4 regions of the Streptomyces sp. WZ-12 genome follow, and region 1 is predicted to be linked to each of the others. Evidence: riboswitches for the same ligand, from Rfam matches in the RefSeq annotation. Region 1 holds a riboswitch; each other region holds the start of a gene.
The links. Region 1 has a riboswitch for cobalamin ahead of PV796_RS38940 (CoA-acylating methylmalonate-semialdehyde dehydrogenase). Riboswitches for the same ligand answer to the same signal wherever they lie in the genome.

Region 1 (5,886 bases):
GGTGGCGGTCAGCGGAGCGATCGGCTTCGTCGGCCTGATGATGCCGCACATCACCCGGCTGTTGGTCGGCGCCAACCACCGCCGCGCCCTGCCCGTCGCCGCGCTGCTCGGAGCGGTCTTCCTGATCGGTGCGGACCTGCTCGCCCGCACGGTGATCAGCCCCGAGGAGATCCCCGTCGGCATCGTCACCGCCCTGGCCGGCGGTCCCACCTTCCTGTGGCTGATGTACCGAAAGGGGCTGGCGTGAGCGAACTGCGCATCGAGTCGGTGACCGTCGAGGTGGCCGGTCGCACCCTGGTCGACGCCGTCTCGCTACGGGCCGGACCGGGCGAAGTGGTCGGGCTGGTCGGTCCGAACGGGGCCGGCAAGTCCACCCTGCTGCGCACCTGTTACCGGGCCCTGCGGCCGAGCTCCGGCCGCGTCCTGCTCGACGGCACGGACATCCGACACCTGCCGGCCCGCCAAGTCGCCCGCACGCTCGCCGCGGTGCTCCAGGAGATGCCCGCCGACTTCGGCCTGACCGCCCGGGACGTGGTGGCGATGGGGCGCGCCCCCTACCGCCGGGCGTTCCAGGCGGACGGCCGGAACGACACCGAGGCCGTCGGCTCCGCGCTGGCATCGCTGGGCGTGGCCGAACTGGCCGACCGGCGCTTCGACCGGCTCTCCGGCGGCGAGAAGCAACGGGTGCTGATCGCCCGGGCATTGGCCCAACAACCGTCGGTCATGGTGCTCGACGAGCCGACCAACCACCTGGACCTGCGCCACCAACTCGACGCCCTGCGACTGGTCCGGGCGCTCGGCGTCACGGCCGTCATTGCGGTCCACGACCTCAACCTCGCCGCGGCCTTCTGCGACCGCGTCTGCGTCCTCGACCAGGGCCGACTGCTCGCCGACGGCGCCCCGGAGGCCGTACTGACCGAGGAGTTGATCGCCGAGGTCTACGGCGTGCGGACGGAGGTCAGCATGCACCCGGTGAAGGGCAAGCCGAACATCGTCGTGCTGCCCTGACGGGCGCCCGCCCCGGCCCCCTGCCCGCGGCCAGGCAGGGGGCCGGTGTGCGGTCAGGGGTAGATTTACTAGGACGTCCAACTATATATTCGAGAGCGAGGCCCACGGTGCAGGGAAGCCGGTGCGAATCCGGCACGGTCCCGCCACTGTTACCGGGGAGCACGCCGTCGAGCAGTACGCCACTGACGTGTAAGAGGTCGGGAAGGCGGGCGGCGCGCGCCGATCCGGAAGTCAGGATACCGGCCGTGGGGCGTTCCGTGTTGTCCACGAGGATGGAGCAGACACGCATGGCACCGGTGCGTACCCGCGAGCCTGGTCAACCGCCCGGACGGGCGGGGAGGACCGCCTCCGCGGCCCCCGCCGCCTGAGCGGTCCTTCCGCCTTGCGCGATCCCGCGTCCCCACGGCCCGCCCGCCACCGCGCGCGGCGCGGCCCGGCGCGCCATCCCCGGATCCCACCTGACGAGAGCAGGCAACCATGGTCCGTGCACACACTCCCCAACCCGCCCGCGAACTCACCCACTTCATCGGCGGCAAGCCCACCCCGGGAACCTCGGGCGCCCACGGCGACGTCTACGACCCCAACACCGGCGAGGTCCAGGCACGCGTCCCGCTGGCCACCCGCGGCGAGACCGAGGCCGTCATCGCCGACGCGACCGAGGCCCAACGCGCCTGGGGCGAGTGGAACCCCCAACGCCGGGCCCGGGTCCTCCTGCGCTTCCTCCAACTCGCCGAGCGCGACAAGGACTCCCTGGCCCGCCTGCTCTCCTCCGAGCACGGCAAGACCATCCCCGACGCCCACGGCGACCTCCAACGCGGCCTGGACGTCGTGGAGTTCGCAGCCGGCATCCCGCACCTGCTCAAGGGCGAGTTCAGCGACAACGCCGGCACCGGCATCGACGTGCACTCGCTGCGCTCGCCGATCGGCGTGGCCGCCGGGATCACCCCCTTCAACTTCCCCGCGATGATCCCCCTTTGGCAGGCCGCCCCCGCCCTGGCCTGCGGAAACGCCTTCATCCTCAAGCCCTCCGAGCGCGCCCCCTCGGTCCCGCACCGGATCGCCGAACTGTTCCTGGAAGCGGGCCTGCCGCCCGGTGTGCTCAACGTCGTCAACGGCGGCAAGGAAACCGTCGACACCCTGCTGACCGACCCCCGCGTCGGGGCGCTCGGCTTCGTCGGCTCCACCCCGATCGCCGCCCACGTCTACGCCACCGCCGCCGCCCACGGCAAGCGCGCCCAGTGCTTCGGCGGCGCCAAGAACCACCTGATCGTCATGCCCGACGCCGACCTCGACCAGGCCGTGGACGCCCTCATCGGCGCCGGCTACGGCTCCGCCGGCGAACGCTGCATGGCCGTCTCGGTCGCCGTACCCGTCGGCGCGGACACTGCCGACGCCCTGGTCGCACGACTGACGGAACGCATCGCCCAACTCCGCGTCGGCCGCAGCGACGACCCGGACGCCGACTTCGGGCCGCTGGTCGGCCGGGACGCCGTCGACCGGGTGCGCTCCTACGTCGACCTCGGCGTCGAAGAGGGCGCCGAACTCGTCGTCGACGGGCGGGACTTCACCCTCCCCGGCCACGAGGGCGGCTTCTTCGCCGGCCCCTCGCTCTTCGACCGCGTCACCCCGGACATGCGGATCTACCAGGAGGAGATCTTCGGCCCCGTCCTGTCCGTCGTGCGCGCCGCCGACTACGAAGAGGCGCTGCGCCTGCCCAGCGAACACCCCTACGGCAACGGTGTCGCCCTCTTCACCCGCGACGGCGACACCGCCCGCGACTTCACCCGACGCGTCAACACCGGCATGGTCGGCGTCAACGTCCCCATCCCGGTCCCGGTCTCCTACTACACCTTCGGCGGCTGGAAGCGCTCGGGCTTCGGCGACCTCAACCAACACGGCCCGGACGCCATCCGCTTCTACACCCGCACCAAGACCGTCACCTCCCGCTGGCCCGCCGGCGTCAGGGAGGGCGCCAGCTTCACGATCCCGGTCATGAGGTGAGCACGGTGACCACGACCTACCTCACCGAGGACCAACTGGCCCTGGTCGAAACCACCTTGGACTTCACCCAGGACCACCTCACCCCGCACGCCCTGGACTGGGACCGCGACAAGCACTTCCCCCTCGACGTGCTCCGCAAGGCCGCCGGCCTGGGACTCGGCGGCGTCTACGTGCGCGAGGAGTCCGGCGGCAGCGGCCTCGCCCGCGCCGACGGCGTCCTGATCTTCGAAACCCTCGCCTCCGGCTGCCCCGCCATCGCCGGCTACCTCTCCATCCACAACATGGTCGGCTGGATGATCGACCACTACGGCAGCCCCGACCAGCGCGAACGCTGGCTGCCCCGGCTGTGCGCGATGGACGACCTCGCCAGCTACTGCCTGACCGAACCGGGCGCCGGCTCCGACGCCGCGGCCCTGCGCACCCGCGCCGTCCGCGACGGCGACGACTACGTCCTGACCGGCGTCAAGCAGTTCATCTCCGGTGCCGGCGCCGCCCAGCTCTACGTCGTCATGGCCCGCACCGGCGACGAAGGCCCGCGCGGCATCTCCGCCTTCCTCGTCGACAAGGACGACGCCGGCGTCTCCTTCGGCGCCAACGAGCGCAAGATGGGCTGGAACGCCCAACCCACCCGCCAAGTCATCCTCGACGGCGTCCGCATCCCCGCCGACCGGCTGCTCGGCGGCGAGGGCCAGGGCTTCCGGATCGCCATGAACGCCCTCAACGGCGGCCGCCTCGGCATCGCCGCCTGCTCCCTCGGCGGCGCCCGCAGCGCGCTGGACCGCAGCCTGGCCCACCTCGCCGACCGCGAGGCGTTCGGCACCCGCCTGCTGGACGCCCAGGCACTGCGCTTCCGCCTCGCCGACATGGCCACCGAACTCGCCGCCGCCCGGGCCCTGGTCCACCAGGCCGCCCAGGCACTCGACCGGGGCGACCCCCAGGCACCCCAACTCTGCGCGATGGCCAAGCGCTTCGCCACCGACACCGGCTACTCCGTCGCCGACCGCGCCCTGCAACTCCACGGCGGCTACGGATACCTGGCCGAATACGGCATCGAGAAGATCGTGCGCGACCTGCGCGTCCACCAGATCCTGGAAGGAACCAACGAGATCATGCGCGTCATCGTGGCCCGCGGCCTGACGGAGGCGTTCCAGTGACCGGCGCCGACGACCAGCCCGTCCTGCTGGAGACCCGCGGCCGGGCCGGCTATCTGACCCTCAACCGCCCCCGTGCCCTCAACGCCCTCACCCACCCCATGGTCCGCCGCATCGACGGGGCCCTCACCGCCTGGGAGAACGACCCCAGCATCGAGACCGTCGTACTGACCGGCGCGGGGGAGCGGGGCCTGTGCGCGGGCGGCGACATCCGCGCCGTCCACGACGACGCACGCGACGGCGACGGCACCGCATCCGCCGCCTTCTGGGCCGACGAGTACCGGCTCAACGCCCGCATCGCCCGCTACCGCAAGCCCTATGTCGCCCTCATGGACGGCATCGTCATGGGCGGCGGCGTCGGCGTCTCCGCCCACGGCAGCGTCCGCATCGTCACCGAACGCTCCCGGATCGCCATGCCCGAGACCGGCATCGGCTTCATCCCCGACGTCGGCGGCACCTACCTCCTCGCCCTCGCACCCGGATCGCTCGGCCTCCACCTCGCGCTGACGGGCGCTCAGATCGGTGCGGCCGACGCCCTCTTGTGCGGACTCGCCGACCACTACGTTCCTTCCGAGGCCCTCCCGGCACTCGGCGACGACCTCGCCGAGCGCCCCGTCCACGCGGTCCTGGAGCGCCACGTCCGCCCGGCCCCGTCCGGCCAACTCGCCGACCAACGGCCGTGGATCGACGCCTGCTACACCGCCGACACCGTCGAGGAGATCATCGACCGGCTCTCCTCCCACGGCGACCCGGCGGCCAAGGAAGCGGCCGAGACGCTGCTCACCAAGTCACCCACCTCCCTCAAGGTCACCCTCACCGCGCTCCGCCGGGCCCGGCACCTGGGATCCCTCGAAGCGGTACTCGACCAGGAATACCGCGTCTCCTGCGCCTCCCTCACCGCCCCCGACCTGGTCGAGGGCATCCGCGCCCAGATCGTCGACAAGGACCGCAACCCGCGCTGGTCCCCGCCCGCCCTCGCCGACGTCACCGACGCGCACATCGCGCGCTTCTTCGCCCCCCTGGGCGCCGACGAGCTGGGACTCACCCAACCCGGCCCGACACAGGAGGTCCCCTGGTGACCGTGACCCTCGCCTTCATCGGACTGGGCAACATGGGCGCGCCGATGGCCGCCAACCTCGCCGCGGCCGGCCACCGCGTGCGCGGCTACGACAAGGTGGCCACCTGCCTGGACGCGGCCGCCACCGCCGGCGTGACGCCCGCCGCGTCCGCGACGGAGGCCGTCGCCGACGCCGACCTGGTCTTCACCATGCTGCCCGCTGGCCGCCACGTACTCGCCCTCTACGACGACATCCTCGCCGCCGCCCGCCCCGGAACGCTCTTCGTCGACTGCTCCACCATCGACGTCGCCGACGCCCGCGCCGCCCATGACAAGGCCACCGCGGCCGGGATGCGGATGCTCGACGCACCGGTCTCCGGCGGCGTCGTCGGCGCCGAGGCCGGCACCCTCACCTTCATGGTGGGCGGCGAGCCGGACGACGTCGCCCATGTCGCGCCGTTCCTGGACGTGTTGGGCCGCAAGACCGTCCACTGCGGCGGCCCGAGCGCCGGCCAGGCGGCGAAGATCTGCAACAACATGATCCTGGGCATCTCGATGATCGCGGTCAGCGAGGCGTTCGTGCTCGGCGAGCGCCTCGGCCTCTCCCACCAGGCGCTCTACGACGTGGCCGCCACCTCCTCCGGCCAGTGCTGGGCCCTGACCACCAAC
Region 2 (5,886 bases), 2.2 Mb from region 1:
CCCAGGTCTGCTCCGGCGCCGTGATGGGCTCCGGGCTCGGTCGCAAGGGCGGCGTGGTGCGCTGGTCCACGGCCGGCCGGATGGTCGTGGCCTGGGGCCTGACCCTGCCGGCCGCCGGCCTGGTCTCCGCGGGGGCCGCGGTCCTCGCCGACCAGGGCACCTGGGGCATCACGACGGTGGCCGTCCTGGCGCTGGCGATCTGCGGCGGCATCTGGGCCGCCTCCCGACGCAAGCCGATCGACCACACCAACGTCAACGAGGGCCCGGCGGTGGAGCCGGCGGGCGTCGTCACCACCGCGCTCCAGACCGTCTCGCCGCCCCCGGCGGGCACGGTCGTCCCGGCGGCCGTCGAGGCGGACGCGGTCGCCGTGCCCGCCCAGCGGGACGCCGCCGCCCCCACCCAGCCCGCGACGGCCTCCTCCTGACGGCCGGCCGCTGCGACCGAACTGACCCAAGGAACCTAAGGACTTCGCAATGCACATCGACTGGGCAGCTCTCGGCCAGGTCTTCGGCGTCACGCTCGTGGTGACGGTGGGAATCGTGGGCCTGTTCACCGTCGGCATCGTGGGCACCTCCCGCAAGCCGGCCGCGCCCGGCGACGCGGCGGCCGCCACGGCACCGGGCGCGGGGGCGCGCGCCGGGGCGCTGGCGGCGTTCGCGCTCTGCGCGCTGGCGGTGGCGTACGGGATCTATCTGATCGTCGCCGCCTGACGGTTGGCCGGCCGCGGGCCGGCAGCAGTGGACGGGGCGCCCGGAGGGCGCGGCACCAGCCGCGGCCGCCGGGCGCCCCGTTGGCGTGCGATGCGGGCGACCACCGGGCTGTCGCGCCGCCGGTCGTCGCGAAGGCCCGTTCCGCAGGCCGGAGTTCGGGGCGGGCGGCGCGCGGGTGCGCGGGACGGGCGCGGTGGGATGGCGGGCGGGCGCCGGCGGCGGCCCTGTGGTCTTGGACACAGGGCGGGCGGTGGGGCTGCGTCGCAGGTCAAGGGCGAGTTGACGGGCGTGGCGGGGCGTGGTGGACTGCCGGGGCCAATCGGCGACAGCAGAGGAAGTCCGGTGCGAATCCGGCGCGGTCCCGCCACTGTCACCGGGGAGCGCTCCTCCAACGAGGGCCACGGCCCGTACGCCACGTACGGGCGGGAAGGCCGGGGGACGCGCCGATCCGGGAGCCAGGAGACTCTGGTCGCCGTCGCGTCGAGCCAGGGCGAGGACCCTGAGTGAGGACATACCACCATGCCCGGCTGCCCATCGAGAGCCTCATCGCCCGCTGCCGCAGGGCCCGTTCGGTGTCTGACGGCGGCCTGATCCGGTGCGCGGCGAACACGCGGCATACGCGTGCGGCGCGGCCCTCGGCTTCCTCGGTGATCTGATCGCGGCGGATCCGCGGCGCGGTCATCCGGTGGCCGCGTTCGGCCGGGCCGCGGGCGCCCTCGAACGTCGGCTGTGGCGCGACCACCGTGGTCACGGCGCGGCCCACGCCGTGGTGTGCGCGGGCGGCGCGGCCGCCGGCGCCGCGCTGTTGGAACGCGCCGTGCGCCACCACCCGGGCGCCCGGGCCGCGTTGACCGCGGCCGCGGTGTGGGCGGTGCTGGGCGGCACCTCGTTGGGCCGGGAGGCGCGCGCCGTGGGCGGCGCGCTGGACGTCGGCGATCTGGACGTGGCGCGGGAGCGGTTGCCGCATCTGTGCGGGCGCGACCCGCAGGCGTTGGACGGGCCGCAGCTGGCCCGTGCGGTGGTGGAGTCGGTCGCCGAGAACACCTCCGACGCGGTGGTGGGCGCCCTGGTGTGGGGCGCGCTGGGCGGGGTGCCCGGACTGGTGGCGTTCCGGGCGGTGAACACCCTGGACGCGATGGTGGGTCACAAGTCGCCGCGCTATTGGCGGTTCGGCTGGGCCGCGGCCCGGCTCGACGACGTCGCCGGCTGGCCCGGCTCCCGGCTGACCGCGGCGCTGACGGTCCTCGCCGGGCCGGACCGGCGCGGTGCGCTGCGGGCCTGGCGGGCGGACGGCGGGGCCCATCCGAGCCCCAACGCGGGCCCGGTGGAAGCCTCGTTCGCCGGTGCGCTGGGCATCCGGCTGGGCGGCACGCTGGCGTACGGCGGGCGGGTGGAGCACCGGCCGGTGCTCAACGGCGGGGCGCGGCCCCCGGAGGTCTCCGACGTGGAGCGGGCGGTGCGGCTCTCCCGGCGGGTGAGCGCGCTGGCGCTGGGCGTGACGGTGGCGGGACGGTTGGCGGCGGGTGCCGTGCGGCGCCGCCGGGTGAACGGGAACGGGAGGCTGTCCCGGTGAACGGGCGCGAGAAGACGGCCGGTGGGCTGCTGGTGGCCGGGACGACGTCCGACGCCGGCAAGAGCGTGGTGACGGCCGGCATCTGCCGCTGGTTGGCGCGGCGGGGCGTCAAGGTGGCGCCGTTCAAGGCGCAGAACATGTCGCTGAACTCGTTCGTGACCCGGGAGGGCGCGGAGATCGGCCGGGCGCAGGCGATGCAGGCGGCCGCGGCCCGGGTGGAGCCGACCGCGCTGATGAACCCGGTGCTGCTCAAGCCGGGCAGCGACCGCAGCAGCCAGGTGGTGCTGTTGGGGAAGCCGGTGGGCGAGTTGAGCGCGCGTGGCTACCACGACGGGCGGCAGGAGCAGTTGCTCGGGACCGTGACCGACTGCCTGGCAGAGCTGCGGCGCACCCATGACGCGGTGATCTGCGAGGGCGCTGGCAGCCCCGCCGAGATCAATCTGCGCCGCACCGACCTGGTCAACATGGGCCTGGCCCGGGCGGCGCGCATCCCGGTCGTGGTGGTCGGCGACATCGACCGCGGCGGGGTCTTCGCGTCGTTCTTCGGGACCACCGCGCTGCTGTCGGAGGAGGACCAGTCGCTGGTCGCCGGCTATCTCGTCAACAAGTTCCGCGGCGATGTGACGCTGTTGGAGCCGGGGTTGGAGATGCTGCGCGGCCTCACCGGGCGGGAGACCTACGGCGTGCTGCCGTTCGCCCACGGGCTCGGCATCGACGAGGAGGACGGCCTGCGCGTCTCGCTGCGCGGGGCCGTGCGGGAGTCGGTGGTGGCGCCGCCGGCGGGCGAGGACATCCTGCGGGTCGCGGTCTGCGCGGTGCCGCTGATGTCCAACTTCACCGACGTGGACGCGCTGGCCGCCGAACCGGGCGTGGTGGTGCGGTTCGTGGACCGGCCGGAGGAGCTCGTCGACGCGGACCTGGTGGTGCTGCCGGGGACCCGCGGCACGGTCCGGGCGCTGGCGTGGCTGCGCGAGCGCGGGCTGGCCGACGCGGTGGCCCGGCGGGCCGCCGAGGGCCGGCCGGTGCTGGGCGTCTGCGGCGGCTACCAGATGCTCGGCGAGCGCATCGAGGACGACGTCGAGTCGCGGGCCGGGGCGGTCGAGGGGCTGGGGCTGCTGCCGGTCCGGGTCCGCTTCGCGGTGGAGAAGACCCTCGCGCGGCCGTCCGGCGTGGCGCTGGGCGAGCCGGTGGAGGGCTACGAGATCCACCACGGCGTGGCCCAGGTCTCCGGCGGGGACGCGGCGTTCCTCTCCGACGGCCGGGGAAACGACCTGGACGGCTGCCGGGTGGGCGCCGTGTGGGGCACGCACTGGCACGGCTCCCTGGAGAGCGACGGTTTCCGGCGGGCGTTCCTGCGGGAGGTGGCGCGGGCGGCCGGCCGGCGCTTCGTGCCGGCGCCGGACACCCGCTTCGGCGCGCTGCGCGAGGAGCAGTTGGACCGGCTGGGCGACCTGATCGAGGAGCACGCGGACACCAAGGCGCTGCTGCGGCTGATCGAGGAAGGGGTGCCGGAGGGGCTGCCGTTCGTGCCTCCGGGGGCGCCATGAGCACGGGGCACGCGGGGCGGGAACGGCGGGGAACACTTCAGGAGCGCAGCCGGCGAGGCGGAGGACTTAAGGCATGACAACGACGCAGAACCCGACCCGGCAGTACCCGTTCACCGCCGTCGTCGGCATGGCCGACATGCGGCTGGGGCTCCTGCTGAACGCGATCTCGCCGGCCATCGGCGGGGTGTTGGTGCGGGGCGAGAAGGGCACCGCGAAGTCGACGATGGTGCGCGGACTGGCGGAGCTGATGCCGGCCGTGGACGTGGTCGCCGGCTGCCGGTTCTCCTGTGCGCCGGCCGCACCGGACCCGGGCTGTCCCGACGGGCCGCACGCCGCGGCCGTCGCCGACGCGCGGCCGACGCGGATGGTCGAGCTGCCGGTCGGCGCCTCCGAGGACCGCCTGGTCGGCGCGCTGGACATCGAGCGGGCGCTGTCGGAGGGCGTGAAGGCGTTCGAGCCGGGCCTGTTGGCGGACGCGCACCGCGGCGTGCTCTATGTCGACGAAGTCAACCTCTTGCATGACCACTTGGTGGACCTCCTCTTGGACGCCGCCGCCATGGGCGCCTCCTACGTGGAGCGGGAGGGCGTCTCCGTGCGGCACGCCGCGCGGTTCCTGCTCGTCGGGACGATGAACCCCGAAGAGGGCGAGCTGCGGCCGCAGTTGCTGGACCGGTTCGGGCTGACCGTGGAGGTCGCCGCGTCCCGGGACCCGGAGCAGCGGGTGGCGGTGGTCCGCCGCCGGCTGGCGTACGACGACGACCCGGAGGGCTTCGCGGCGCGCTGGGCGACCGAGGAGCGGGAGCTGCGCGAACGGATCGCGCGGGCCCGGGAGTTGCTGCCGTCGGTGGCGCTCGGCGACAAGGCGCTGCGGCAGATCGCGGCGACCTGCGCGGCGTTCGAGGTGGACGGGATGCGGGCGGACATCGTGATGGCCCGCACCGCGAGTGCGTTGGCGGCCTGGGCGGGGCGGACCGAGGTGCTGCCGGAGGACGTCCGGCAGGCGGCGCTGCTGGCGCTGCCGCACCGCCGGCGGCGCAATCCGTTCGACGCGCCCGGGCTCGACGAGGACAAGCTGGACGAGGTGTTGGAGGAGTCCGGCGGGACGGACGACGAGCCGGAGCCGGAGGGTCCGGACGACGGTCCGGAAGGCCCGGGCGGCGGACCCGAGGGCGGTCCCGACGGTGGTCCCGGTGGAGTGCCGCCGCAGGAGTCCCGGGAGCGGCCGGGCGACGCGCCGCAGCCCGACGTGCCGCGGCAGCAGGAGCCCGAGCGCCCGGCGCGGCCCGAGGAGTCCGAGCGGGAGCCGGCGGGCGAGCCCGCGGCCGGGCCGGGCCGGGAGCAGGCCGCGGTGGGCGCCGCCGAGCCGTTCCGCACCCGGCGGCTGGACGTGCCGGGGCTGGGCGAGGGCGCGGACGGCCGGCGGTCCCGGGCGCGGACCGCGCACGGCCGGACGGCCGGCGCCCGGCGTCCCCAAGGGACCCTGGGAAAACTGCACTTGGCGGCGACGGTGCAGGCCGCGGCGCCGCACCAGTGGGCGCGCGGCCGGCGCGGGCCCGGCCTGGTGGTGCGCCGGGACGACCTGCGGGAGGCGGTGCGCGAGGGGCGCGAGGGCAATCTCGTGCTGTTCGTGGTGGACGCGTCCGGGTCGATGGCGGCGCGGAAGCGGATGGGCGCGGTCAAGGGGGCGGTGCTGTCGCTGCTGCTCGACGCGTACCAGCGGCGGGACAAGATCGGGATGATCACCTTCCGGGGGTCCGGCGCCGAGTTGGCGCTGCCGCCGACGTCGTCGGTGGAGGCGGGCGCGGCCCGGCTGGAGCAGTTGCCGACGGGCGGTCGGACGCCGCTGTCGGAGGGGCTGTTGCGGGCCCATGAGGTGTTGCGGGTGGAGCGGATGCGGGATCCGTCCCGGCGGCCGCTGCTCGTGGTGGTGACCGACGGGCGGGCCACCGGTGCGTCAGGAGGGCCGGCGCGAGGGGGGTCCCCCCGGACGGAGTCCGGGGGAAGCCCGGCCAGGGGTGGCGGTCGGGCGACGGGCGGGCCCTTGGCTCGGGCCCA
Region 3 (5,886 bases), 7.9 Mb from region 1:
GGTGAATGCCGTGACCGAAGGCCAGGTGGGGGCGGTACGGCCGGCCGACGTCCAACTGGTCGGGGTCGCCGGTGAAGTGTGCCGCATCGCGGTTTCCGGACGGCAGACTGGCCACCACCGTCGAGCCGGCCGGTATCCGGTGGCCGCCCAACTCCACGTCCTCCAGGGCCGTGCGGCGCACCCCGTACTGAATGACGCTCAGATAGCGCAGCAGCTCCTCGACGGCCGTGTCCATCAGCGCCGGGTCGTTGCGAAGCGCCTCCCACTGGTCGGGGTGGCGCAACAGGCACATGGTGCTGAGCGCGATCATGTTGGCCGTCGTCTCGTGCCCGGCGAGCAGCAACAGCACCCCGACGCCGGCCAGTTCCTCGTCGGTCAGTTCGCCGGTCCGCACCAGGCCGCTGAGGATGTCGTCGCCGGGCTCGGCCCGCTTGGCGCGCACGAGTCGGCCGAGGAAGCCGGTCAGTGCCTGGTGGGCCCGCTGGACGTCGTCGAGACTGGCGTCGAGCCGGATGAGGGTGGCGGAATCCCGCTGGAAGTCCTCCCGGTCGGCGTAGGGCACGCCGAGCAGTTCGCAGATCACCAACGAGGGCACGGGCAGCGCGAAGGCCTGCACGAGGTCGATCGGGCCCCCGGCGGCGGCCATCGCGTCCAACCGCTCGGCGACGATCTTCTCCACCGCGGGGGTCAGTTGCCGCATCCGCCGCACGGTGAACTGGCCGGTGAGCAGCCGGCGGAGCCGGGTGTGCTCCGGCGGGTCCATCATCAGGAAGTTCCCCGGCGTGGGCACCGGCAGCTCGGCGTCGTCCACGGGCCCGCTCCCGGTCCGCAGGCGACGGCGCCGGGAGCTCATCCGCGGATCGGCCAGCACCGCCCGCGCCTCCTCGTACCCGGTGACCAGCCAGCCGGCGATGCCGTCGGGCAGGGTCGCCTCCGCGACGGGCCGCTGTTCCCGCAGCGTGCGGTACTCCGGCGGCGGGTCGAACGGGCAGGTCCGCGCGGTCGGTTGGGTCATCACGTCGGGTCGTGTTGCGGTCATGGCTGGGAGGTCCTTTCCACGGGGTGGGAGGTTGGGGTGTGGGGGAACGGCTCGGCGCTCAGGGGGTCGGGGGTGCCGCAGCGGTGCGATCCGACGCAGCGCCGGTAGACGCGCCATCCCACCAGCGCGCCGAGCGCGAGGACGACCGGTCCGAACGCGTCGACCGAGCCGAGCGCGATCGTCTGGCCGGTGAAGAACAGCGGGAGTTGGATCGCCAACATCACCAGGTGGCCGGCGTACATCACCAGGTTGCCCCGGGTGAAGGCCCGCCGACGCACCGCACAGCGCCGCCATCGGGTCCGCTCCCCCGTGATCAGCCCGACCATCAGGCCCATCGGCGGCCAACCCCACAGCAGCAGCGCCGGCGTCACCAAGGCCATCACGCTGTGCAGCACCAGGCCGGGGAGGAAGAAGTCCGTTGCCTGGCCGGTGCGGGCGGCGAGCACACCCCCGACGCAGATCAGGCAGAGCGCGGCGAGCGCGCGCCGCACGGATTCCGCACGCGCGATCCGGTAGGCGCAGATCCCGGCAGCGGCCGCCACGGCCAGTGCCAGCGCGACCACCAACCGATGCGTGACGGCGAAGCTCACGGTGAATCCGAAGACCGGGGCGATGTCGATCGCCACGCCCCGCAGCCGACGCCGGACGGCGGTTCCGACGGCGTCCGCACGGTGTTCTCCAGGGTGCACGGTGGTTTCAACCCCTCAACGGATGCCGGTCGTTCGGCCGCTCGGACAGTCACCACCGTGCCGCGTCACGTCCGGCCTGTCGTCGCCCGTCCGCAGACTCTTGATCTGCTGCGGACGCAGTAGGGCGCGGGCGGCGTCTGCTGCGAACGCAGGCCACGCCGGGCGCCCCGGAACAGGCCGGAGCCCGTGACCGTTTCCCGGTCACGGGCTCCGATGGTCGTCAACGTGCCGACTGGTAGAAGGGGTTGGGATGCCGGCGACGTGCGGCCGGGGGTGCGGGCTCGGGCGCCGGACAGGATCCGGCGGGGACAAGGCGGGCCGCGCCGGCGGTCAGCCGGTCTCGTTGGCCGGGGCGGCTTCGTTCGGGTCGTCGGCTCCGCCGATCCTGTCGGCCCCGTCCGCCTTCTGGCCCCAGCGGTGTTCCAGCTTGGCCAGGCGCCAGTAGGTCAGGGCGCAGGCCCAGACGACGACGAACAGTCCGACGATGAGGTAGCCGACGTTGTTGAGGTCGATGGAGGAGATCCAGTCGGTGAGCCCGTCCCGCCAGCCGAGGTTGTCGTGCAACACGCCGACCAGCTCGATGGTGCCGATGAGGAAGGCGACGGCGATGGACAGGCCGGTGATGGTGAGGTTGTAGTAGACCTTGCGCACCGGGTTGGTGAACGCCCAGTGGTAGGCGAAGTTCATGAAGGTGCCGTCGAGCGTGTCGAAGAGGCTCATTCCGGCCGCGAACAGCAGCGGCAGGCAGAGGATCGCGTACCAGGGCAGCCCTGCGGCGGCGCCGGAACCGGCCATGACCATCAGGGTGACCTCGGTCGCGGTGTCGAAGCCGAGGCCGAACAGCACGCCGACCGGATACATCTGGCCGGGGCGTCGGATGGACCTGGTCAGCCGGCCCAGGATGCGGTTCATGAAGCCGCGGCTGGCGAGGTGCTTCTCCAACTCGTGCTCCTCGAACTGCCCGGCGCGCATGGCCTTGAATACCCGGTAAATCCCGGCCAGCGCGACGAGGTTGAGGGCGGCGATCAGGTAGAGGAAGGCGCCGGAGACGGTGGTGCTGATGGCACCGAGGGTGACGCGGGTACCGGAGTTGTCGTTCGCGAGGGTACCGGCGACCTTCGCGCCGGCGGCGATCAGGCCCGCCAGGACCAGCACGATGGTGGAGTGGCCGATGGCGAACCAGAAGCCCACCGAGACGGGGCGCTGGCCGTCGGCCATCAGCTTGCGGGTGGTGTTGTCGATGGCGGCGATGTGGTCGGCGTCGAACGCGTGCCGCATCCCCAACGTGTAGGCGGTGATGCCGAGTCCGACGCCGAAGACCTGCTTGCCGACGGTGTAGTGGTGCGGCGCCACCATGGCGGCCAGGATGACGAAGGCCACCAGGTGCATGGCGGCGATCACCGCGAACAGGACACCGGTGCGTATCCAGTCCTGCCGCTGCCAGCGCTGCGGGAGGGTGGATGCGGTGGTGGATGGCGTGGGGGAATTTTGCAACAGGGGCATATCAGGCAGCCTCTCCAGCACCTCGTGGATGGGTCGTTGTGCGGTGCCGTGGCCGGTCTCCTGGCTTACGGGTCCAATGTCCGCGCGGCCGCCTTCCCGGGCAATGAGCTGCCCAGTGGCACCCGCCGTTCCCGGCGGGGATGACGCGAGGACTTCCCGATCACAGTGGCGAGGGCCGCTCCGGTCTCACACCGGTCTTCCCGAGCACCACGGCGGCAGCAACAGTAGGCCGGTAATCGCCCCTCGACAATCTTGCGCAGTTGCGCAATCCGTGCAAAGAGGGGGCGCGTGTGTGCACGGGAGGGCGCACTTTTGAGCCGGCTGTGCGACGTGGCGGCTGGGACGCCGGTGTATGCGAGGGCGCTCCTGCGCCTGCCGGGGTCCAACCGGCTGCCGTTGGCGCCCCGCGCACCTCCGCCCCCGCATCGGCGCGCGGCCGGTGCGGGGGCGGAGGGTGGTGCGACGGTCACGAGGTACGGCGCGACGGGCGGTCGGGTCCCGGTCAGCGGGGCGCGTCGCCGTCGATCGTCAGCGTGCCTGTTTGGCGGTGCAACCGCCGGACGCGCAGGCCGTCAGCCAGGCGTCGAAGTCGGCGTCGTAACGGGTGCCGATGTCGCGGTTGTAGACGGCGTAGCCGCCCGCGTAGTCGCCGGTCCTGAAGTGCCCCAGCATGGTGGCGACGTCCTGCGGGTGCTTCTCGAACATGTAGCGGACCGCGAGGTAGCCCCACGGGTAGGTGCGGGTCTCGTTGCTGTTGGCGTAGGTGGTCTGGAACAACGTGCTGAGTTTGTAGGCGTGTTGGCCGGCCTGGCGCACCGCCTCGTCGTCGGTGACGCCCCGGTAGCCGTACGAGACGTACTCGGCGAGCCCCTCGATCCACCAGACGTCCGGGACCGTGGTCTGCTGGTTGAAGTCGCCCTTCATGTCGTCGCGGGCGTCGAGGTAGTGGGTGTACTCGTGGTTGAGGTTCCAGATCCGGGCGGGGAAGCCGTTGTCGGTGTCCCTCTGGTACATGATCGACATCGGCTGGTTGTCGGCTTTGGTCGGGTCGCCGACCAGGGTGATACCGCCGTTGTTGGTATCGACGCCGTAGATCGCCCCGGCGTAGGTCTGGTAGTCGTTGCGGCTGCCGAAGACGACGAGTTGGACGGTCGACTCGTGTTGGTCGGGTATCGGGCCGTTGTCCCTCACCAGTTGGTGGAAGTACGGGTCCTGGCGCAGCAGACTGGTGCAGGCGGCGTCGAGGTCGGCGGCGGTCAGGGCCTGCGCCTTGATGGTGTGCGTCTGGTCGCAGGGGTGGGTGATCGGGAGTGCCGCCTTGGTGAGTTGGCCGGGCAGGTCGCACACTCCGTAGGAGGCGCAGTCGGCCTTGTCGTAGGCGTCGACCTGGCTGGCGACCGTGACCCACAGGGACGCCGTCGGACCGGTGATCTTCGAGGCGTCCAACAGGCCCTTGATGAGCGGCCGGACCTTGGCCTGGAGCGGCTGGTGTTCCACGTAACGCCCCACGTTCATACCGGCGTTGGAGTCCAGGTAGGACTTGTCGGTGCCCAGCAGGTCGCGGTGGTCCAGCGCGAAGGAGTTGAGCGTGTCGACGATGCTCGGGTCGGCCGTCACCGCCTTGACGTACGCCTCGTTCCAGTTTCCGCGCCAGAGCGGGGTGTAGGTGTCGTTGACGGCCGCCAGCATGCTGGGGATGGCGTCGTAGGAGCTGTTGTAGCCCTTGAGCATCCGCTGGTAGACGCTCAGGTAGCGGCCCTGTTCGTTGGCGCTGTCGGACAGGACCAGGGCCTCACCGAGCACGTCGCCGTTCCCCGAAGAGACGTCCGCCGAGTGGGAGTTGGCGAAGAAGGCGTCCAGCCCGCCCTGGGTGGCCGCGGCCAGGTTCTGGCCGTACGGGCCCACGTCGGAGGGGTGGTTGTACTGCACGTAGTAGCCGGCGCGCAGGAAGAGCACGACTTGCCACACGTTGGTGGAGTTGTCGCCGGCGTACGACGACGCCCCGTCCTTGAAGGCGTTGGCGAGGGTGACCATCTGCTCCTCGCGGAACACGTCGTGCGCGTCCTTGCCGGTGAGCGAGAAGAGCGAGTTGACGCACTCCGTGGTCGCGGCCTTGACCGCGGTGACCAGGTCGGCTCCGGTGCGGCCGCCGAAGTCGCCCGGGCTGCACGAGGCCGGGGCGGGGCGATGGCCGCCCTTGTGCTCCGCCGCCGAAGTCGAAGAAGTGGGGGGATTCTTCGCGCTGAGCGGGCGGAGCCGGGCGGAGCCGACCGGCCGGCCCTGGACCACGGAACGTTCACCGGAGCCAAGGGCCGGACCGGTGGGCGAGGGGGCTTTCGGGGACGGGGGGAAGTGCGGCACGGTGCGATAAGTACCCTGCTGCGCAACGGACTTGGAGTCGGTCGTGGGCGAGGGCGTGGCGAGCGCCGGCGTCGCCGTGAAACCGGCGATCGTCGCGCAGGCGGCCAGGCCGCCGATCACACATCTGGGCCAGGTGAAGCGAGAGCGCATCCCTGCTCCTTCGTGGACGACAGGCGCCCCGGAAGAGGCCGAGGCGTGATCGTCACCTTCTCAAGACACTCCTCCCGCCGACAACGACGCGTGGCATAGCACCCGGGACCGCCTGGCCATAACAGCCCGTGGGACGGCGCCCCG
Region 4 (5,886 bases), 4.1 Mb from region 1:
CGAGCATGACCGGGGTGTCCGGCGCGCGGTGCTCCAGCAGGACGTCCCGGGCCTTGGCCACCTGCCAAGTGCGGCTGCGGGAACCGGGGTTGTAGAGGGCCAGTGCGAGGTCGGCGGCGGCCGCCGCGCGCAGCCGTTCGGCGATCACCTCCCAGGGCTTGAGCCGGTCGGAGAGCGAGATCACCGCGTAGTCGTGGCCCAAGGGGGCGCCGGCGCGGGCGGCGGCGGCGTTGGCGGCCGTGACACCGGGCAGCACCCGCACCGGGACGGAGCGGTAGGGCTCCTGGGACGCCACTTCGAGGACCGCGGTGGCCATCGCGAAGATGCCCGGGTCGCCGCCGGAGACCACCGCGACCCGGCGGCCCCGGCGGGCCAGGTCCAGGGCGAACTCGGCGCGCTCGGACTCGACCTTGTTGTCGGTGGCGTGCCGGCGCTGGCCCGGGCGTACCGGGACGCGGTCCAGGTACGTGGCGTAGCCGACGAGGTCGTCGGCGGCGGCCAGGGCGCCGCGGGATTCCGGGGTGAGCCAGCGCGGACCGGCCGGCCCGGTGCCGACCACGACCACCTCGCCGGCGTCCGCGGCGGCCGGCTCCGGCTCCTCGGCCGCGGTGGCGATGCGGCTGGGGACGACCGCGACGGAGAAGTACGGAACGCTGTCGGCGTCTATGTCGGACAGCGCGCCGGTGCGCTCCCCGGCCATCGTGGCGCGCTCGACGTAGCGGGCCTCCGGCATCCGGCCGGAGCGCTCCAGGGCGCGGCGGACGGTGGGGAAGGTGCGGCCCAGCTTCATCACCACCGCGGAGTCGGTGGCGCTCAGACGGGCCGTCAGCTCTTCCTCGGACAGCGTGCCGGGGAGGACGGTCAGCACCTCGTCGGCCTCGGTGAGGGGGGTGCCCAGCCGGGCCGCGGCGGCGTTGATGGAGGTGACGCCGGGCACGACCTCGGTGGGGTAGCGGTGCGCCAGCCGCTTGTGCATGTGCTGGTACGAGCCGTAGAAGAGCGGGTCGCCCTCGGAGAGCACCGCGACCGTGCGGCCGGCGTCGAGATGGGCCGCGAGCCGCGCCGCCGCCGCCTCGTAGAACTCGTCCAGGGCGCCGCGGTAGCCGCCGGGGTGGTCGGTCGACTCGGTGGTGACCGGGTAGACCAGGGCCTCCTCGATGTGGTCCGGGCGGAGGTGCGGGGCGGCGATGGAGCGCGCGATGGAACGGCCGTGCCGGGCGCTGTGGTACGCCACCACATCGGCCTCGGCGATGACCTCCACCGCCCGCACGGTCATCAGGGACGGGTCGCCGGGGCCGAGGCCGACGCCGTAGAGGCGTCCGGTGGAGTGCCGCGGGGAGTGTGCGGCCGGCTGGTCCGGCGCACCGCTGGGGGACTGCTGCTCGCGCACGCTCACTCCTCCTCGCTCGCCAGGGCGTTGAGCGCCGCCGCGGCCATGGCGCTGCCGCCGCGCCGCCCGCGCACCACGATGTGCTCCAGCTTCGACGGGTGGCCGATCAGCGCGTCCTTGGACTCGGCCGCGCCGATGAAGCCGACCGGGATGCCGAGGACGGCGGCGGGGCGCGGCGCCCCCTCCTCGATCATTTCGAGGAACCGGAAGAGGGCGGTGGGGGCGTTGCCGAAGGCGACCACGGCGCCCTCCAGCCGGTCCCGCCACAGTTCGAGCGCGGCGGCGCTGCGGGTGGTGCCCATCCGGGCGGCCAGCTCCGGAACGGCCGGATCGCCGAGGGTGCACAGCACCTCGTTGTCCGCGGGCAGTCGCTTGCGGGTCACGCCGCTGGCCACCATGGTGGCGTCGCACAGGATCGGCGCACCGGCGCGCAGCGCGGCCCGGGCACTGGCCACGACGCCCGGGGTGAAGGCCAGGTCGCGGACGAGATCGACCATGCCGCAGGCGTGGATCATGCGGACCGTGACCCGGCTGACATCGGCGGGCAGTTCGGACAGGTCCGCCTCGGCGCGGATGGTGGCGAAGGACTGGCGGTAGATGGCCGCCCCGTCCTTTTCGTAGTCGAACGCGGTCACTTGAGCCTCGGGGTCGTGGGTTGAGGGGTGGAAGAGGGGTGTGGGGCGTCGGCGGGGGGTGCCAAGTCCCGTGTGCCAGGGGCCGGTTCGGCCCGTACGCAAGAAGCCGGACCTTGTGGTGTTTCACGTGAAACGGCGCTCGGTCGGGGCGTTTCACGTGAAACATCCGCCGGGGCCGTGGAGTTGGAGCGCACGGCGGTGGTGCGGTATCCGTCGGGCGTCGCCAGGACGTCGATCCAGGCGCCGTGCGGATGACCGCAGCGCCGTGCGCAGCCCGACCAGTGGACGGGCGGGCCGACGGGCGGGGCGGAGTCGCCCGCCGGGACGGGCCGGCCCGTGGCGAGGGCGGCCGACGCATCGCTCCGCACGTCCGTCAGGGACTTGGCGCAGCCGGGGAGGCCGGTGCAGGCGGTGACCCCGCGCCACGGCGAGGCCGGGTCGGTGACCAGACCGGCGGCGGCGAACTCGCCCAGCCGTCGGTCCGCCGCGCTCGCCGGCAGGCCGGGGACGACGATGCCGCGCCAGGGCGTGAGGCGCAGCGCGCCGGAGCCGTCCGCCGCGGCGACCTCGGCCAACAGCCGCCACTGGCCCGCGGTCAGCCGGCCGAGCGGCGCCAGGACCACCAGCGCGCGGCGGCCGCCCGGGCCCTCGACCGGGCCGGGGACGGCGGCATCGGCGTACGGCACCGCCGGCCGCGGGCCGGTCGCCGCCGCGTGGGCGGCGGGCTCGGCGGTGATGCCCGCGGCCCGCAGCGCACCCCGCACGTCGTGGACGGTGAGCGGGCGCGCGGCGGGGAGTTCGCGGACCCGCCAGGCGCCGCTGTCGCTCTCGGCCGCGGCGGCCAGGAAGGTCTCGGCGGCGATCAGCGCCGCCCGCGGGACGTCGTCCGCCGCGATCCGCAGCGCCGCCGGGTCCTCGCCGACGCGGAGCAGCGCCCCGTGCCCGGACGCCGCCCCCGGGGCGAACGCGGTGCCCGCCGGGGCCCGTCGGCCGGATTCTGCGAGCAAGGTCACATCGCCGCCGAGCCCCGCCACATCGCCCCGCCCGTCGTCGAGGACGAACAGGAAACGGCCCGAAAGGGCCGTCGCCGGCTCGCTCGCGCACAGCAGCGCATCCAGGCTCCGGGCCCACCACCGCACGTCGGAGGGGGTGTGGTGGTCCAGCCCGGCCAGCGGCGAGGCCAGCACGTTGCGGATCCGCTCATGACGGACCGACGGCAGCAGCCCGGCGTCGGTGAGGAGGGCGGCCAGGCGGCCGCCGCAGTCGTCGGGCAGGCCGCGGAGTTCGACGTTGCCGCGGGAGGTGAGCGAGAGGTGGCCGTCGCCGAGGAGTTCCGCGGCGTCCGCCAGCGCGCGGGCCTGGGATGCCGTCAAGTCCCCTGCGGGCAGCCGGACTCGGGCCAGTTCGCCGTCGGCGGCGGGATGCAGTCGCAGCGCTCCCGGGCAGGCGTCACCGCGGTCCCGTACGGGCGGTCCGGCCCGGTCGGGGCGTCGAGAGGGGGAGGGCGGCATGGCGGCGAGCATACCTACGCGTCGGATCCCGGAACCGGGGTGAGGGGGGCGTACGGGCGGCCCCTCCAGGCGGGCTCCCGCGGCTCGGCCGCAGCCCTTACTATGCAGGTCGGCGGGTCGGCTGACCCGCCGGACGCCAGCGACGGCGCCAAGGGAGGAAGCCCGGTGAGAATCCGGCGCGGTCCCGCCACTGTGAACCCGGCCACCGCCGGGTGAGCCAGGAACTCCCGCCGTCCATACGACCACCCGGGGCGTGGAATCCCCGAGGAAGGGCTGCGCCGTGATCCTGCTGTTGTCGACCTCCGACACCGATCTGCTCAGCGCCCGCGCGGCCACGGGTCCCGTGCCGTTCCGGCTCGCCAACCCCGCCCGCCTCGACGTCGCCGAGCTCCCCGGGCTCCTGGAGGGCACCGACCTCGTCGTGGTCCGCCTGCTCGGCGGCATCCGCGCCTGGGAGGACGGCCTGGACGTGCTGCTGGCCGCGGACCAGCACCGCCCGGTCGTCGTCCTCACCGGCGAACAGGCCCCCGACGCCCAGTTGATGGCGGCGTCCACGGTCCCGGTCGGCATCGCGGCCGAGGCGCACGCCTACCTCGCGCACGGCGGCCCGGCCAACCTCGACCAACTGGCCCGGTTCCTCAGCGACACCGTGCTGCTCACCGGCCACGGCTTCGAGCCGCCCGCGGCCGCGCCGTCCTGGGGCCCGCTGGAGCGCCCCGCCTCGGAGGCGACCGGCCCGACGGTGGCCGTGCTCTACTACCGCGCCCACCACATGAGCGGCAACACCCGCTTCGTCCACGACCTCTGCGACCGGATCGAGCGGGCCGGCAGCCGCCCGATGCCGCTCTTCGTCGCCTCGTTGCGCGCCCCCGAGCCGGAGTTGATCGAGGAGCTGCGCGCGGCCGACGCCATCGTCACCACCGTCCTGGCGGCCGGCGGCACCAAGCCCGCCGAGGCGTCCGCGGGCGGCGACGACGAGTCCTGGGACGCCGGCGCGCTGGCCGGCCTGGACGTGCCGATCCTCCAGGCGCTCTGCCTGACCGGGTCGCGGGCCGACTGGGAGGCGAACGACGAGGGGCTCTCGCCGCTCGACGCCGCCTCGCAGATCGCCGTGCCCGAGTTCGACGGGCGGCTGATCACCGTGCCGTTCTCGTTCAAGGAGATCGACGAGGACGGCCTCCCGGTCTACGTCGCCGACCCCGAACGGGCCGCCCGGGTCGCCGGGATCGCCGTCCGGCACGCCCGGTTGCGGCACATCCCGGCCGCCGAGAAGCGGCTGGCGCTGGTGCTGTCGGCGTACCCCACCAAGCACTCCCGGATCGGCAACGCGGTCGGCCTGGACACCCCGGCCAGCGCCGTCGAGCTGCTGCGCCGCCTCCGGGCCGAGGGCTACGACTTCGGCACCGAGCCGGTGCCCGGCCTGGCGTCCGGCGACGGCGACGAGTTGATCTACGCCCTCATCGAGGCCGGCGGCCACGACCAGGAGTGGCTGACCGAGGAGCAGTTGGCCCGCAACCCGGTCCGGATACCGGCCGCCGACTACCGCCGCTGGTACGCCACGCTGCCGCGGGAGCTCCGCGACTCCGTGGAGGAGCACTGGGGCCCGCCGCCCGGCGAGATGTTCGTCGACCGCAGCCGGAACCCCGAGGGCGACATCGTGCTGGCCGCCCTGCGCCGCGGCAACCTGCTGATCCTCATCCAGCCGCCGCGCGGCTTCGGCGAGAACCCGATCGCGATCTACCACGACCCCGATCTCCCGCCCTCCCACCACTACTTGGCGGCCTACCGCTGGATCGCCACGCCCGCCGCCGACGGTGGCTTCGGTGCCGACGCCATGGTCCACCTCGGCAAGCACGGCAACCTGGAGTGGCTGCCCGGCAAGAACGCCGGCCTGTCCGCCGCCTGCGGCCCGGACGCGGCCCTCGGCGACCTGCCGCTGATCTACCCGTTCCTGGTCAACGACCCGGGCGAGGGCACCCAGGCCAAGCGCCGGGTGCACGCCACCCTCGTCGACCACCTCGTCCCGCCGATGGCCCGCGCCGACTCCTACGGCGACATCGCGCGCCTGGAGCAACTGCTCGACGAGTACGCCGCGATCTCCTCGATGGACCCGGCCAAGCTGCCCGCCATCCGCGCGCAGATCTGGACCCTGATCCAGGCCGCCAAGCTGGACCACGACCTCGGCCTGGAAGAGCGCCCGGAGGACGACGGGTTCGACGACTTCCTGCTGCACGTCGACGGCTGGCTCTGCGAGGTCAAGGACGCGCAGATCCGCGACGGCCTGCACGTGCTGGGCGCCGCCCCGGCCGGCGCGGCCCGGGTCAACCTCGTCCTGGCCATCCTGCGCGCC

Region 2: it holds a riboswitch for cobalamin, as region 1 does, so the genes downstream of both, PV796_RS28915 (cobalamin biosynthesis protein) here and PV796_RS38940 (CoA-acylating methylmalonate-semialdehyde dehydrogenase) in region 1, are expected to answer to the same signal.
Region 3: it holds a riboswitch for cobalamin, as region 1 does, so the genes downstream of both, PV796_RS03640 (HoxN/HupN/NixA family nickel/cobalt transporter) here and PV796_RS38940 (CoA-acylating methylmalonate-semialdehyde dehydrogenase) in region 1, are expected to answer to the same signal.
Region 4: it holds a riboswitch for cobalamin, as region 1 does, so the genes downstream of both, cobN (cobaltochelatase subunit CobN) here and PV796_RS38940 (CoA-acylating methylmalonate-semialdehyde dehydrogenase) in region 1, are expected to answer to the same signal.

Annotation. Positions count from the first base shown of each region.
Region 1 is NZ_CP118574.1:8,861,642-8,867,527, forward strand. It holds gene PV796_RS38930 (FecCD family ABC transporter permease) at 1-247, shown strand, start outside; gene PV796_RS38935 (ABC transporter ATP-binding protein) at 244-1,008, shown strand; cobalamin riboswitch at 1,097-1,270, shown strand; gene PV796_RS38940 (CoA-acylating methylmalonate-semialdehyde dehydrogenase) at 1,486-3,009, shown strand; gene PV796_RS38945 (acyl-CoA dehydrogenase family protein) at 3,015-4,163, shown strand; gene PV796_RS38950 (enoyl-CoA hydratase/isomerase family protein) at 4,160-5,239, shown strand; gene mmsB (3-hydroxyisobutyrate dehydrogenase) at 5,236-5,886, shown strand, end outside.
Region 2 is NZ_CP118574.1:6,682,124-6,688,009, reverse strand. It holds gene PV796_RS28925 (inorganic phosphate transporter) at 1-425, shown strand, start outside; gene PV796_RS28920 (hypothetical protein) at 475-711, shown strand; cobalamin riboswitch at 1,044-1,176, shown strand; gene PV796_RS28915 (cobalamin biosynthesis protein) at 1,307-2,284, shown strand; gene PV796_RS28910 (cobyric acid synthase) at 2,281-3,831, shown strand; gene PV796_RS28905 (putative cobaltochelatase) at 3,905-5,886, shown strand, end outside.
Region 3 is NZ_CP118574.1:916,964-922,849, forward strand. It holds gene PV796_RS03630 (cytochrome P450) at 1-1,039, opposite strand, end outside; gene PV796_RS03635 (DUF3159 domain-containing protein) at 1,036-1,665, opposite strand; gene PV796_RS03640 (HoxN/HupN/NixA family nickel/cobalt transporter) at 2,059-3,231, opposite strand; cobalamin riboswitch at 3,265-3,458, opposite strand; gene PV796_RS03645 (collagenase) at 3,760-5,742, opposite strand.
Region 4 is NZ_CP118574.1:4,746,682-4,752,567, forward strand. It holds gene PV796_RS20445 (precorrin-2 C(20)-methyltransferase) at 1-1,396, opposite strand, end outside; gene PV796_RS20450 (precorrin-8X methylmutase) at 1,393-2,025, opposite strand; gene cobG (precorrin-3B synthase) at 2,022-3,548, opposite strand; cobalamin riboswitch at 3,633-3,782, shown strand; gene cobN (cobaltochelatase subunit CobN) at 3,817-5,886, shown strand, end outside.